Regions from separate parts of the Shewanella sp. W3-18-1 genome, predicted to be linked through region 3. Evidence: predicted binding sites of a transcription regulator. Region 3 holds the regulator's gene; each other region holds the start of a gene.

Region 1 (4,292 bases), 1.3 Mb from region 3:
CACATTATCTAAATCATTATGTTTACCGCCAGCGCGTACACAACGTTGAGCAGTGGTCGCACGCGTGTAATTGCGTTTATCCATGCCAAGAAACACGTCCTTAAATTGGTTCATGCCCGCATTGGTAAATAAAAGAGTTGGATCGTTGCCTGGCACTAATGAACTACTGTCCACAACCTGATGACCGTGGCTGCGGAAAAATTCGAGGAAAGCACTTCTAAGCTCTGCTGTAGTTTGATACATGAAATCGTCCTGAATTGGATAAGCATTACCAGCTACACCATAGGGCAGCCGCATTTCTATTTGCCCAGCATTATAAGCAGACTAAGGAAAGACAACCAGTCTTGATTGGTGATATACACATCAGGAATTTAATATTTTAGCTTGAATAGGCTACACCAGAGCCACTAGAGGCAAAACGGCAGGATAAGGAATAATTGAAGACAGTGTAGGTTTGTCGCGATAAGGACAATTTTCAAGCAAGTGAGCACAACGAGAAACCAGAAGGCTTCAAAGCCCGTAGGTGATAAGTAGATGAGTGTTTACAGCCTTAGCTTCAAATCATCACTTTTAAATTAGGGCGTTAATCATCTTCGTCGAGATCATTGGGATCTGAATCTAATGCATAACTGATTTGATCGTAGCTAAAGCCTTGGCCCATTAAAAAACGCACTCGTTTGGCCTTTTCCTTTGCGATGAGATCCCGAGCTTTAGAGCCCTTCACTTCTGTCACACGGGGAATGCCGTATTTTTTGGTGGCTTTATCTTTTGCTAGCTCAAACCAGTCACAATCACAATTAACCAAAGCGGCTTCAATACAGTCTTTAGATAAGCCTTTCTGTGCGATTGCTTGGCGGATGCGTATTGCACCGTGGCCTCGACTGATGTGGCTTCGCACCAACAGTTCGGCATAACGAGCATCATTAATAAAACCGGAGGATTCGCAAGCATCGAGTACAGGTTCTATATCGTTTAGTTCGAAACCTTTATCGAGCAATTTATCACGAATTTGTTGGCGGGAATAATCGCGGCGCGCTAGCAGCGCTACCGCGATTTGGTATGCGGACTGACTCAGAATATTTCGCCTGTCTCTAAGTCAATATTACCTTCTGTGCTTTCATCATCAGATGCAGATGATGCTAGGGCACTTGGATTACTTAACAGTAACTCACGTAATGTCTTGTCTATTTCGGCGGCAATTGCTGGGTTTTCAGTCAGATATTTACCCGCATTTGCACGACCTTGGCCAATTTTATCACCTTTATAGCTGTACCAAGCACCGGCTTTCTCGATCAGCTTATGGGCTACACCTAAGTCGACTAACTCACCTGTTCGGTTAATACCTTGGCCGTAAAGGATTTGGAACTCAGCTTGCTTAAATGGAGCCGCAACTTTGTTTTTCACCACTTTAACGCGAGTTTCGTTACCGACAACTTCATCGCCGTCTTTAATGGCACCTGTGCGGCGAATATCCAAACGAACAGAAGCATAGAACTTCAGTGCGTTACCACCCGTTGTCGTTTCTGGGTTACCGAACATCACACCAATCTTCATCCGAATTTGGTTGATAAAGATAAGTAAGGTGTTAGATTGCTTTAAGTTACCAGCAAGTTTACGCATGGCTTGGCTCATCATACGCGCCGCTAGGCCCATGTGAGAATCACCAATTTCGCCTTCGATTTCAGCTTTAGGCGTTAATGCAGCCACGGAGTCGACTACGATAACGTCAACAGCGCCTGAGCGAGTTAAAGCATCACAAATCTCAAGCGCTTGCTCGCCAGTATCCGGTTGTGAACACAGCAGGTTATCAATATCTACGCCCAATTTTTTAGCATAGATTGGGTCTAACGCATGTTCTGCATCGATAAAAGCACAGGTTTTACCTTCACGCTGCGCAGCGGCAATCACTTCTAAAGTCAGTGTCGTTTTACCAGATGATTCAGGACCATAGATCTCAACAATACGCCCCATTGGCAAGCCACCAGCACCTAAAGCGACATCTAGAGATAACGAACCAGTAGAAATGGTTTCGACATCCATAGAGCGATCTTCGCCCAGCTTCATGATAGAACCTTTACCAAATTGCTTTTCAATCTGGCTCAATACCGCTGCGAGTGCTTTCTCTTTGTTTGGATCGACCTTCATTCCTGTTCCCTCATCTAGGCAGCATCTAGGCTGTCAAAAAGTGATATTCAATTTAGTAAAGCGGGCAATTCAAAAAGCGAGGCTTTCTGTCTTAATATGCTGACTAGTATACTGTACAATCATACAGTATCAAGACCTGTGCACGAATTATTTTTCAATGGGGTAATTTCCTTATACTTACGCACTTTTACATTAATATTGGGCAAATAAATTATCATAATAAGGGAATATCTACATTTGGTGGCTTAATTGTCAGTAAAATATTGCTAAGATTGGCGCAACTTATTTTGAGTAGGAATAGCTACAAACTTCCAAGGTTTTACGCTATATCCACACAGATTGATATCGCTTTTAGGGCAGCCACAACGGACGATAACGATTTAATGAATGTAATTGATACCGATGATTTAGAAAAACATACCCCCATGATGCGTCAATATTTGACGATGAAAGCAGAACATCACGATATGCTACTGTTTTATCGAATGGGTGACTTCTATGAACTCTTCTATGATGACGCTAAACGTGCTTCTGAGTTATTAGGCATCTCCCTGACTGCCCGCGGAAAGAGTGGCGGCGATCCAATCCCAATGGCTGGCATTCCCTATCATGCGGTTGAAGGTTATTTGGCTAAATTGGTTCAAATTGGTCAATCTGTTGCAATTTGCGAGCAGATTGGCGATCCCGCGACCGCTAAAGGTCCGGTTGAGCGTAAAGTCGTACGCATAGTAACACCCGGCACCTTAACCGATGAAGCCCTGTTACAAGAACGCCAAGACAATCTTTTAGCCGCAGTTTATCAAGGTAAAGTTGGATTTGGCTATGCGACCCTCGATGTTTCCTCTGGCCGATTTGTGATTGCAGAGCTTGATACAAAGGAATCCTTAGAAGCCGAATTACAACGTACAAATCCAGTCGAAATTCTTTACAGTGAAGATTTTGGTGAACTTGGCTTGCTAAGCCACTTCAAAGGCAAACGTCGTCGTCCCGAGTGGGAATTTGATTACGACACCAGCATCAAACTTTTACTTGCACAATTTGGCACTAAAGATCTTCATGGTTTTGGCATTAGCGATGCGCGTCTATCACTGCAAGCCGCTGGTTGCTTAATGCAGTATGTTAAAGATACACAACGTACTACCCTGCCCCATATCAATGCCATAATTCGCTTTAATCAAGCGGATAGTATAGTACTTGATGCCGCAACCCGCCGTAACTTGGAACTCACCCAAAATCTAGCGGGTGGCCGTGATAATACCTTAGCGGCCGTATTAGATAATACTGCGACAGCAATGGGAAGCCGTATGCTGCAGCGCTGGATCCATCAGCCATTACGGGATCCTAATCAAATTATCGCCCGCCAAACGGCTGTGAATGAATTACTTAAGACAGGCACACATGAACCACTCCATGAACAGCTTAAGGCACTGGGTGACATTGAGCGTATTATGGCAAGGCTTGCGCTGCGTACTGCTCGACCACGGGATTTTGCCCGCCTACGTCAAGCATTGAGTTTATTACCTGAATTACAACAAAGCTTAAGCGTGCTAAATGCACCTCATACCGTCAAACTATGTCAATATTTGGGTGAATTTCCCGAAGAACAGGCCCTACTCGAGCGCGCCATTGTTGATAATCCCCCTATGCTTATTCGTGATGGTGGCGTGATCCGCGAAGGCTACAATAATGAACTTGATGAATGGCGCGGTCTGAGTGAGGGGGCCAGCGACTATTTGGTTCAACTTGAAGCAAGGGAAAAAGAACGTACTGGCATCAATACACTTAAAGTCGGCTATAACCGCGTACATGGTTATTATATTGAAGTCAGCCGCTTGCAATCTTCACAAGTGCCGCTCAATTATCAACGACGCCAAACGCTTAAAAATATGGAGCGTTATATCACGCCCGAACTTAAAGAGTACGAAGAAAAAGTGCTCTCAAGCCAAGGTAAAGCGCTGGCCCTTGAAAAACAGCTATGGGAACAGCTTTTCGATCTTATTCTGCCCAAACTACATGAGTTACAAGCTTTTGCTAGAGCGGCTGCTGAACTCGATGTATTAAGTAATTTTGCCGAACGCGCTGAAACTTTAGGATATATCTGTCCTCAGCTAAGCCAGGATATCGGCGTCCAGATTGATGCAGGCAGA
Region 2 (4,292 bases), 1.9 Mb from region 3:
CGATAATCCATTACCACTTTGACATTCACACCTTTGAGATCGTCATCTATACCAATGTCTTTGACTTTACCGACGGTCAGGCCTTGATATTTCACTAAGGTTTTACCCACATCAATCCCTGTGGCGCTGGGAAAGTGAATTTGAATTTCAATCCCCGATTCTTTAATGCTTTTTATGCCAAGCCAAGCACCGAGCGCGAGTGCGACAATCGGCAGCAGCCAAATGGGCGAAAAGAGTTTTTTCTTCACAACTTTTGGCGATTCAATTTGTGTCATCTTGAGTGTCCAATCGATCCCAGAGTAAACGAGTGTCTAAAACTTTTGCAGCGAGCTGAGTTAACAAAATAACCAATGCAAATGCAGTGGCTGCAGGTGCGGGCTTAGCGTCTAGCAGTTGCCCCATATTAACGAGCGCAACAGTGAGCGAAATTACGAATAAATCAAGCATAGACCAACGGCCAATCCACTCGATAACATGAAATCCCACCATTAACTTCTTTTTTGAAATCGGAAGCTCAAAACTGATCGCGCATAGGTAAATGGACAGTCCTATGATTTTAATCCAAGGCACTAAGATACTCGCGATAAACACAATAATGGCGATAGGGATCATATCTGAGTGCACTAAATGGATGATCCCTGAAAAAATCGTATCGTGGCGCACTTGTCCCTGATTAGTCAGTATAGTGATTGGGTATAGATTGGCGGGCACCAATAAAATTGCCGCCGTGATGAGTAGCGCCCAACTTTTTTGCAAGCTACTGTAATCTCGAACCTTTAACTCTGCCTCACAGCGCAGGCAGTGAGTGCTACCTGTGGTGTTGAGTTGTTGGCACACACGGCATAGACAAAGGCCAATATCCTTACCTTGCTGTTTCATACTAGCGATGCCCATCCAATAGGGTCCACATATGCTCTAGATCGTATTCCCGTTGTAAAAATAAGGTCACGAGAAACAACATTGTGAAGCAAAATGTACCCATTCCAAAATAAATATCTGAAAAATCAGATAATTGAAATGATGAAACTAAAAAGCTAATCACGTAAATTTCTAACATGGTCAGTTGAGAAAGCACGCCTTGAAGTTTCAATAACTGTTTTAAACTGTTACGCCAAAAGGGGATAGAAAGCCCCCATTTGACAATTAATATCTGTGTAAGAATGGATAAAATCAATAATCCTGGACCTATTACCGCAGCCGCTAATACCGCTAAACCTACCACCCAGTAGCCTTGCTCAAATACGGCAAATGCACCTTGAAACACGGTAGTAGTACGCACGCTGCCGAGGAAATGGATCTCAAGCACAGGCAAAAAATTAGCTGGAAAATAAAATACTAGCGCAGTAATACACAAGGCTAACATGCCATTTACTGAGCAATATGGCGTATCATAGAGTGCAGTGCTGCAACGCGGACATAGGGCTCTAACACCTGAGGGTAAGGCGCGTTTGCGGATAGCCAAGTCGCAGGAACGACAGAGGATTACAGAGTTTTCTACTGTGTTTTCATGCATATAAAAATATTTAATTAGCCCCAAAATGACTAAGAAATTAAGTGTCCACCCATCAATGATATGCAGTTGGACATTGAAACGTCAGAAAAACTCGCTTATCTCACTAATGAAAGCCGCCTGATAATACCAGATTAATCAGAACACTTGCATCACAAGTTCGATCTATGTCATTCTGGTTACTGTATATAAAAACAGTGCGAGGCAGTCATGGCAGTTATTACACAGTTTGTCGTGGTAAGAGAAGGGGTTGAAAAGATGACATTCACATCGAAAAAGGAGGCCGATGCCTACGATAAGATGCTCGATATCGCTGATAACCTGATCCCCTTCATTCAAAAATCTGAATTAGGCATTGATGAAAGTCTGAGCGAACGGCTCGCATTTTATTTTGCTAGTAATAAAGATGAGCTGACGAACTTGCTTAAAGGCGTCGTTCAGGTTAATAGTACGCCAACGAATCAAGCGGTAACCAAGAAAACAGCAAAAAAAGCTGAAGCGGCAGAGTAGACAAGGTTAGGAAATATAATGAAATCGCAATTTTATGAGTCACTGAATCGTCAAGCGTTAGCTTTGCTTGAAGGTGAAGATGATGTTGTGGCGGCAATGGCAAACTTTTCCGCCTTGCTGAATGATAATTTAACCGATCTTAACTGGGTTGGGTTTTATGTTATGCGTGGTGAGCAATTAGTGTTAGGCCCGTTCCAGGGTAAAGTGGCTTGTACCCGCATCCCTTTAGGAAAAGGCGTCTGTGGGACTGCCGCATACACTAATCAGACGCAACGGGTTGCAGATGTACACCAATTTGATGGACACATCGCCTGTGACTCTGCCAGTAATTCTGAAATTGTTGTGCCAGTTCGTGCTAACGGAAAAGTTATTGCAGTGCTCGATATTGACAGTCCGAGCTTCGATCGTTTTGATGAAGACGACCAAAAAGGGCTGGAATTGTTAGTTAAAAGCTTTGAAAACTGCCTATTTGATTAATTTGCGTGCAATAACACATAATTCATAGTCGCAATCGCTAGCGTGCGCCTTATAATATGCGCCAGCATCGATTAAGCCGGTTTGACACCAATGTCATCAATAAGCTTGATGTGTTAAGCCGTAAAAAATGGTTAAGTTATACTTTTTTAACTTTAGAAAATGCGGCGAGAATGCTAATTTGTACCTTGGCTCAATATTGGGCTTAACGAAGACAAACGACACGTAAGAAGCTGATTTTTATCACCTCGAATTCGATGTCCCTTTTTGACTGTGGAAGTAATGATGGAATCAACAGATAAGTTGACCGACACCAATGCAATTTTGGCGTATTTGTATGAAACATTTCCTTTGTGCTTTATTGCTGAAGGTGAAACTAAGCCATTAAAAATCGGATTGTTTCAAGATTTGGCTGAAAGGTTGGCTGATGATTCTAAGGTCAGTAAAACTCAACTACGAGTTGCCTTAAGACGTTATACCAGCAGCTGGCGTTACCTGAAATGTGTAAAAGCAGGCGCACAACGGGTTAACCTCGATGGCGAACCTTGTGGTGAGTTAGAGCAAGAACATATTGATCATGCTCAAGCCATGTTGAAAGAAAGTCAGGAAAAAGCGAAGGCAAAACGTGCGGCAAAAGCACCTAGTACGCCTAAAGCTGCAGCCAAAAAAGCGCATAAGAAAGTGGCCGTTCCTCAACGTCCTAAAACTGAGCGTCCTGCTAAACCAGCACCTAAAGTTGCTGCGCCAGTGGTCAATTTAGTGCAAGCACAGTTGACTGATTTAGCGAAAAAACAACGTGTTAATGTTAAGTTAGGTATGACACCCGTAGCCGGCGTGATCACTGACATTAATAAAGAGGACATTCATGTTCAGCTTGATAGCGGTCTAACGATTAAAGTTAGAGCGGAACATATCCTGCTGTAATCATTTATTAAGACGGAGTAACTTGTTGATGCGAAAACTCACTTTGGCTATCTCGATTGCCACTGTTTTTGTCGGATTTTCGGCTTGGGCCGTACCACCCACGATTCAAATCAGCGAGTTACCCACTCTCAAGCAAGAGGCACAACATAAGGTTGCCAGTAAGAGAGTGACGGACTTATATACTCGTTCGCATTACCACAGATTCAACTTAGATGATGCGTTTTCAGCGCAAATCTTCGATCGCTATCTACAACAATTGGATTATCGCCGCAATGTATTGACCCAAGCGGATGTAGATAGCTTTAAACCTTATATTAATCAATTCGATAACATGTTGATTTCCGGTGAGCTTGAACCTGCATACAAGATGTTTGATGTAGTGCAAAAGCGCCGTTATGAAGGCTTTGTTTATGCCTTGTCATTATTGGATCAAGAAATTGATTTTACAGTTCCGGCTGATGTGTACGAATACGATAGGGAAGATGCTGCTTGGCCTAAGGATCAAGCTGAGATCAATGAACTGTGGCGTCAACGTGTTAAATATGATGCGTTAAATCTTAAGTTAACAGGCAAAAAGTGGCCTGAGATCGTCGATATTTTACAAAAGCGCTATAACAACGCGATCAAACGTCTCACTCAAACAAACAGTGAAGATGTATTTCAAGGTGTGATGAATGCTTTTTCCCGTAGCATAGAGCCACATACTAGCTACCTATCGCCACGCAATGCTGAGCGTTTCCAAATGGAAATGAACCTTAGTCTTGAAGGTATTGGTGCTCAATTGCAGCTTGAAGATGATTACACAGTGATCAAGAGTTTGATTGCGGGCGGGCCTGCTGCTGGTAGCGAGAAGCTTTCACCCGAAGATAAAATT
Region 3 (4,292 bases):
GAATGACATCTTCTGATGTCATTAGGAAGCGGATTTTGCGATTTATTGGAACAACAAGCGGTTTATCGACTTCAAGGAGATAGTGCTCGCCCTTAGGTTCTGAACCATCAATTTGTGTTCTAGGTGTCGAGAGTATGCTGTAAAAATCAATATCTTGATCGAAGTAGCTGTAATGCCATTTCCACTGAGAACCAGTGACTTTGATGGTGATATCAGCATTGCTCGTATCTTCCATTGCGATTAAGGTTTTGGTTGCAGGTATGGCCATTAGGATCAGGATAATAAATGGCAATATGGTCCAAGCAATTTCAACTTTGGTACTTTCATGGAAATGGGCGGCAACTGCGCCTTTGGATTTTCTGTGGTTTATCATGGCATAAATCATTACGCCAAAAACCACGAGGCCAATAGCACAGCAGATATACAAGATAGTCATATGCAAGTGATAAACCTTGCCACTTATCTCGGTTACACCAGTGGTCATATTGAACCGCGAATCCGCTGCGTTCAACGGTGGTGCGAATAACACCACGAGTAAACAATACAACAATTGCTTCACAAGACTTCTCCTCTGCTAATTGCAAATTGCAACTACAAAGAAGAGTCACACAGTAAGTCTCAACTCTATGCAAACTCTTCAGTTCCCAAAAAAGCGTTTTTGACTTCAATGTGCGTTGATGGCTTACTTTTGTACTGTTACTGCTGTTAATTCGCCACGCTGGCACATACTACTGAAAAAATCTGTCATTTTAATTATTGATGGAAAATTGGCTGGGATAACAGCTCGGTTTTTACCATCGCCAGAGATATAGAGTCACCAGCTTAATCAACCATACTTGCTGTTTAAATATTGATCAAGATCACTTATTTTTCTAATTGTCTGAAAAATTGCTAAAAAAAAGCCTCACATTCATATGTGAGGCGGCTTTCACGGCTAAAAAATCTTTTGTAAAACTAATGAACAGGGCTAAAAAAAGTGGCTTGCTTAAAGTGTGTATGTTGCTCAAGGCGGACCTTATCCTGTAAGTGGTTATTTACTTCCTCTAATACAATACCCATCGCTCTGGCACTTTTTGCCACAATTTGTAAGCGTCGATTATCACGGGCATCGAGTGAGGTCGTCCAAGTAATGACTGCACTGGACGTACCACTTGTTAAGGCTTTCTCCATCGCCCATAGGGTTTCTACCTCATCTTTTGCATGAACGAGTAATATACGATCCATGCGCACACCTGCTGATGTGAGTAACTGTTTATAGCCAATACTTGGTGGATTGATGAGTACAACCCAACGCCCCTGTTGACTGAGTTGTGCGAGCTGCGTACTGAGCTGGATTAACTCAGTACGGCCTTGAGTCTGTGTAGGCACACAGCTGATCGGTGCATACTGCCAGTTTGCATCAGGCTCTCGAATGTTGTCGAGCCACAACCCCGGATGACGTGGGGCATTGCCTAATAGGTTACTCATAGCCAATCTCCATTACGGATCACACCAACAGCGAGTCCTTCAATTGTTAAACTTTGACAACTTAAATCCACTTTAATTGGTGAGTAGTCTTCATTTTCTGCGTATAGATAGACTAAGTTGCCTTTTTTTTCGAAGCGTTTAACCGTGACATCATCGTCGACTCTTGCAACAACTACTTGACCATTTCTCGCTTGTTGTACTTTATGCACCGCTAACAAATCACCTTCAAGAATGCCGATGTTTTTCATGCTGTCACCTTTTACTCGCAGTAAAAAATCGGCGGTAGGGTGGAACATACTTGGGTCAACTTGATAGTACTGTTCAACATGTTCTTGAGCCAAGATTGGCTCACCAGCGGCTACTTGGCCTATAAGTGGCAGGCCATATTCAACCACGACCTCTTCCTCTGCTGGGAGACGGATACCCCGAGAGGTACCTGGCATGATTTCGATACAGCCTTTTTTGGCGAGAGCTTTGAGGTGCTCCTCAGCAGCATTAGCACTTTTAAAGCCTAAACGAGTGGCAATTTCTGCTCGGGTGGGTGGCATTCCTGTATCGGCAATATTACGTTTAATTAGCTCTAAAATTTCAGCTTGGCGTGGCGTTAAGGGTCTCATGGCTGTTCCTGTTTTTCTATACAGTTACTGTTAGTATATACAGTATTGTTTGTAGTGCAAGTATTAACCATTTTTAGATCGTAAAGTGTTTTAAATCGGCAAATCTCAGCCTGATCTATTGGTTGAGTTTTTATGGAAGATAAGGCGTTTTATATTTTCTTATTTAATTTTAAGTGTTTAATTTTTTAAGAGTATTTATTTTATCCCGATGGGATGCATATATTGTTTTATAGGCTTATAAAACGCCTGATGTTAGGGCGATTTAGGGATATATAGGAGAGAATTAGCGAATACTCCCCAGAGTCTGGTATTCTATTGGGCTAGTAAACGTACTTAATTGCATAAGAATAATGCCTAAACAAGACTCTCTTTGGTTGAAATCATTACGTTGGATCCAAAAACACTTAGTCCACACTATTGTGGTGCCTCAGGATCCTTTTGCCGATCTGAATCTGGATACCTCCAGACCACTTGCTTATGTCATGAAAACAGAATCGCTGAGTGACATTGCGGCACTAAGTGAAGTCACCGAAAAATTAGGCTTGCCAAGCCCCTACGAACCTTTAGTTGTTAACGGTGTTGTTGCGCCACGGGTTGTTTGCCTTCAAGGACGTAAACCTTTGTTTGGTGAACGTGCGGGTAACGAGCCATTCCTTGAGTGTTTTATGCGTCTCTTGGCTGTTCATAAGGAGCGCCCGGAGCTTGATATTCAGTTAGTGCCAGTGAGTCTTTATTGGGGACGTACTCCAGGTAAAGAAGACGATACGATGAAAGCGGCTGTGTTGGAGCGTGAAAATCCAACTTGGCTACGTAAGTGCTTCATGATTTTGTTTCTAGGCCGTCATAATTTTGTACAGTTTTCGAATGCAGTTTCACTGCGTTATATGGCAGATGAACACGGTACTGATATGGGGATAGCCCATAAATTAGCGCGTGTGGCACGGGTGCATTTTCGCCGCCAACGTAAGGTGATGACGGGTCCTTTACTGCCAAATCGTCAGGCATTATTTGATTCGTTGCTCAAATCGGAGTCATTACGTAAGGCGATTCAAGAAGAGGCTGTGAGCAAAAAGATTTCTGAAACTCAATCTCGTGAAACTGCAATTGAGTATCTTGATGAAATAGCAGCAAATTATTCAGATAGTTTAGTGCGCATTGCCGAGCGTTTTTTAACCTGGTTATGGAATAAGCTCTACAGTGGCATCAATATTAAAGGTGCCGAACATATTCGTCAGTTACACCATGATGGTCACGAAATTGTCTATGTGCCTTGTCATCGAAGTCATATGGATTATCTATTGCTATCCTACATTTTGTATTACCAAGGTATGGTGCCGCCGCATATTGCAGCAGGGATAAACCTTAACTTTTGGCCCGCGGGACCATTGTTCCGCCGTGGTGGCGCGTTCTTTATCCGTCGTAGTTTTAATGGTAATAAGCTTTATACCGCAGTCTTTCGTGAATATTTAGATCAACTGTTTGCCAAGGGCTATTCGGTGGAGTATTTCTCTGAGGGCGGTCGGTCTCGTACGGGGCGTTTGTTAGCGCCCAAAACGGGCATGATAGCAATGACAATGAACAGCGTGCTGCGCGGAATTGAGCGCCCAGTTACTTTGGTTCCCGTATATTTAGGTTATGACCATGTGATGGAAGTCGCCACGTATCACAAAGAGTTAAGTGGCAAGAAAAAACAAAAAGAATCCGTTTGGCAAGTTTTTGGAGCTATTCGCAAGTTAGGTAATTTTGGTCAAGGTTATGTGAACTTTGGAGAGCCGATTACCCTGCAAACCTTTTTAAACGAAATGGCACCTAACTGGCGCGCAGAGCTTGCCGATGATCCTGAACAAAAGCCAACTTGGTTAACTCCAGCGGTTAACGTGTTAGCAAATCGGGTGATGACACGTATTAATGATGCGGCAGCGGCCAGTTCCGTCACGCTCACCAGTTTAGCTTTATTGGCTTCTGAGCAAAATGCGCTTGAGCGTTGTTTGTTAGAACGTCAGTTAGATTTGTACCTCACGCTGCTGAAGCGGGTGCCTTATACCTCTTTTACTTCTGTCGCGGAAGGTGATGGTAAGCATCTTGTTCAGCAGGGTATTGATTTAAATAAGTTTTCAGTATCCAGTGATCCTTTAGGTGAGATAGTGTCTATCGATGCTAATCAGGCCATTTCGATGACCTATTATCGCAATAATATTATCCACTTAT

Evidence for each region. Region 3 encodes LexA, which represses DNA repair genes until DNA is damaged. Its sites were predicted from a motif close to TACTGTATNNNNATACAGTA; they were not measured.
Region 1: a site for LexA is predicted at 2,255-2,274, ahead of recA (recombinase RecA). Genes of this name have one in related genera too.
Region 2: a site for LexA is predicted at 1,691-1,710, ahead of SPUTW3181_RS09405 (YebG family protein). Genes of this name have one in related genera too.

The regions. Positions count from the first base shown of each region.
Region 1 is NC_008750.1:1,436,807-1,441,098, reverse strand. It holds gene alaS (alanine--tRNA ligase) at 1-243, opposite strand, end outside; gene SPUTW3181_RS06520 (regulatory protein RecX) at 584-1,054, opposite strand; gene recA (recombinase RecA) at 1,072-2,145, opposite strand; gene mutS (DNA mismatch repair protein MutS) at 2,529-4,292, shown strand, end outside.
Region 2 is NC_008750.1:2,074,228-2,078,519, forward strand. It holds gene SPUTW3181_RS09390 (MlaD family protein) at 1-275, opposite strand, end outside; gene SPUTW3181_RS09395 (paraquat-inducible protein A) at 262-879, opposite strand; gene SPUTW3181_RS09400 (paraquat-inducible protein A) at 881-1,513, opposite strand; gene SPUTW3181_RS09405 (YebG family protein) at 1,721-2,020, shown strand; gene SPUTW3181_RS09410 (GAF domain-containing protein) at 2,039-2,497, shown strand; gene proQ (RNA chaperone ProQ) at 2,780-3,418, shown strand; gene prc (carboxy terminal-processing peptidase) at 3,447-4,292, shown strand, end outside.
Region 3 is NC_008750.1:160,791-165,082, forward strand. It holds gene coxB (cytochrome c oxidase subunit II) at 1-559, opposite strand, end outside; gene SPUTW3181_RS00700 (cell division inhibitor SulA) at 955-1,467, opposite strand; gene lexA (transcriptional repressor LexA) at 1,464-2,084, opposite strand; gene plsB (glycerol-3-phosphate 1-O-acyltransferase PlsB) at 2,435-4,292, shown strand, end outside.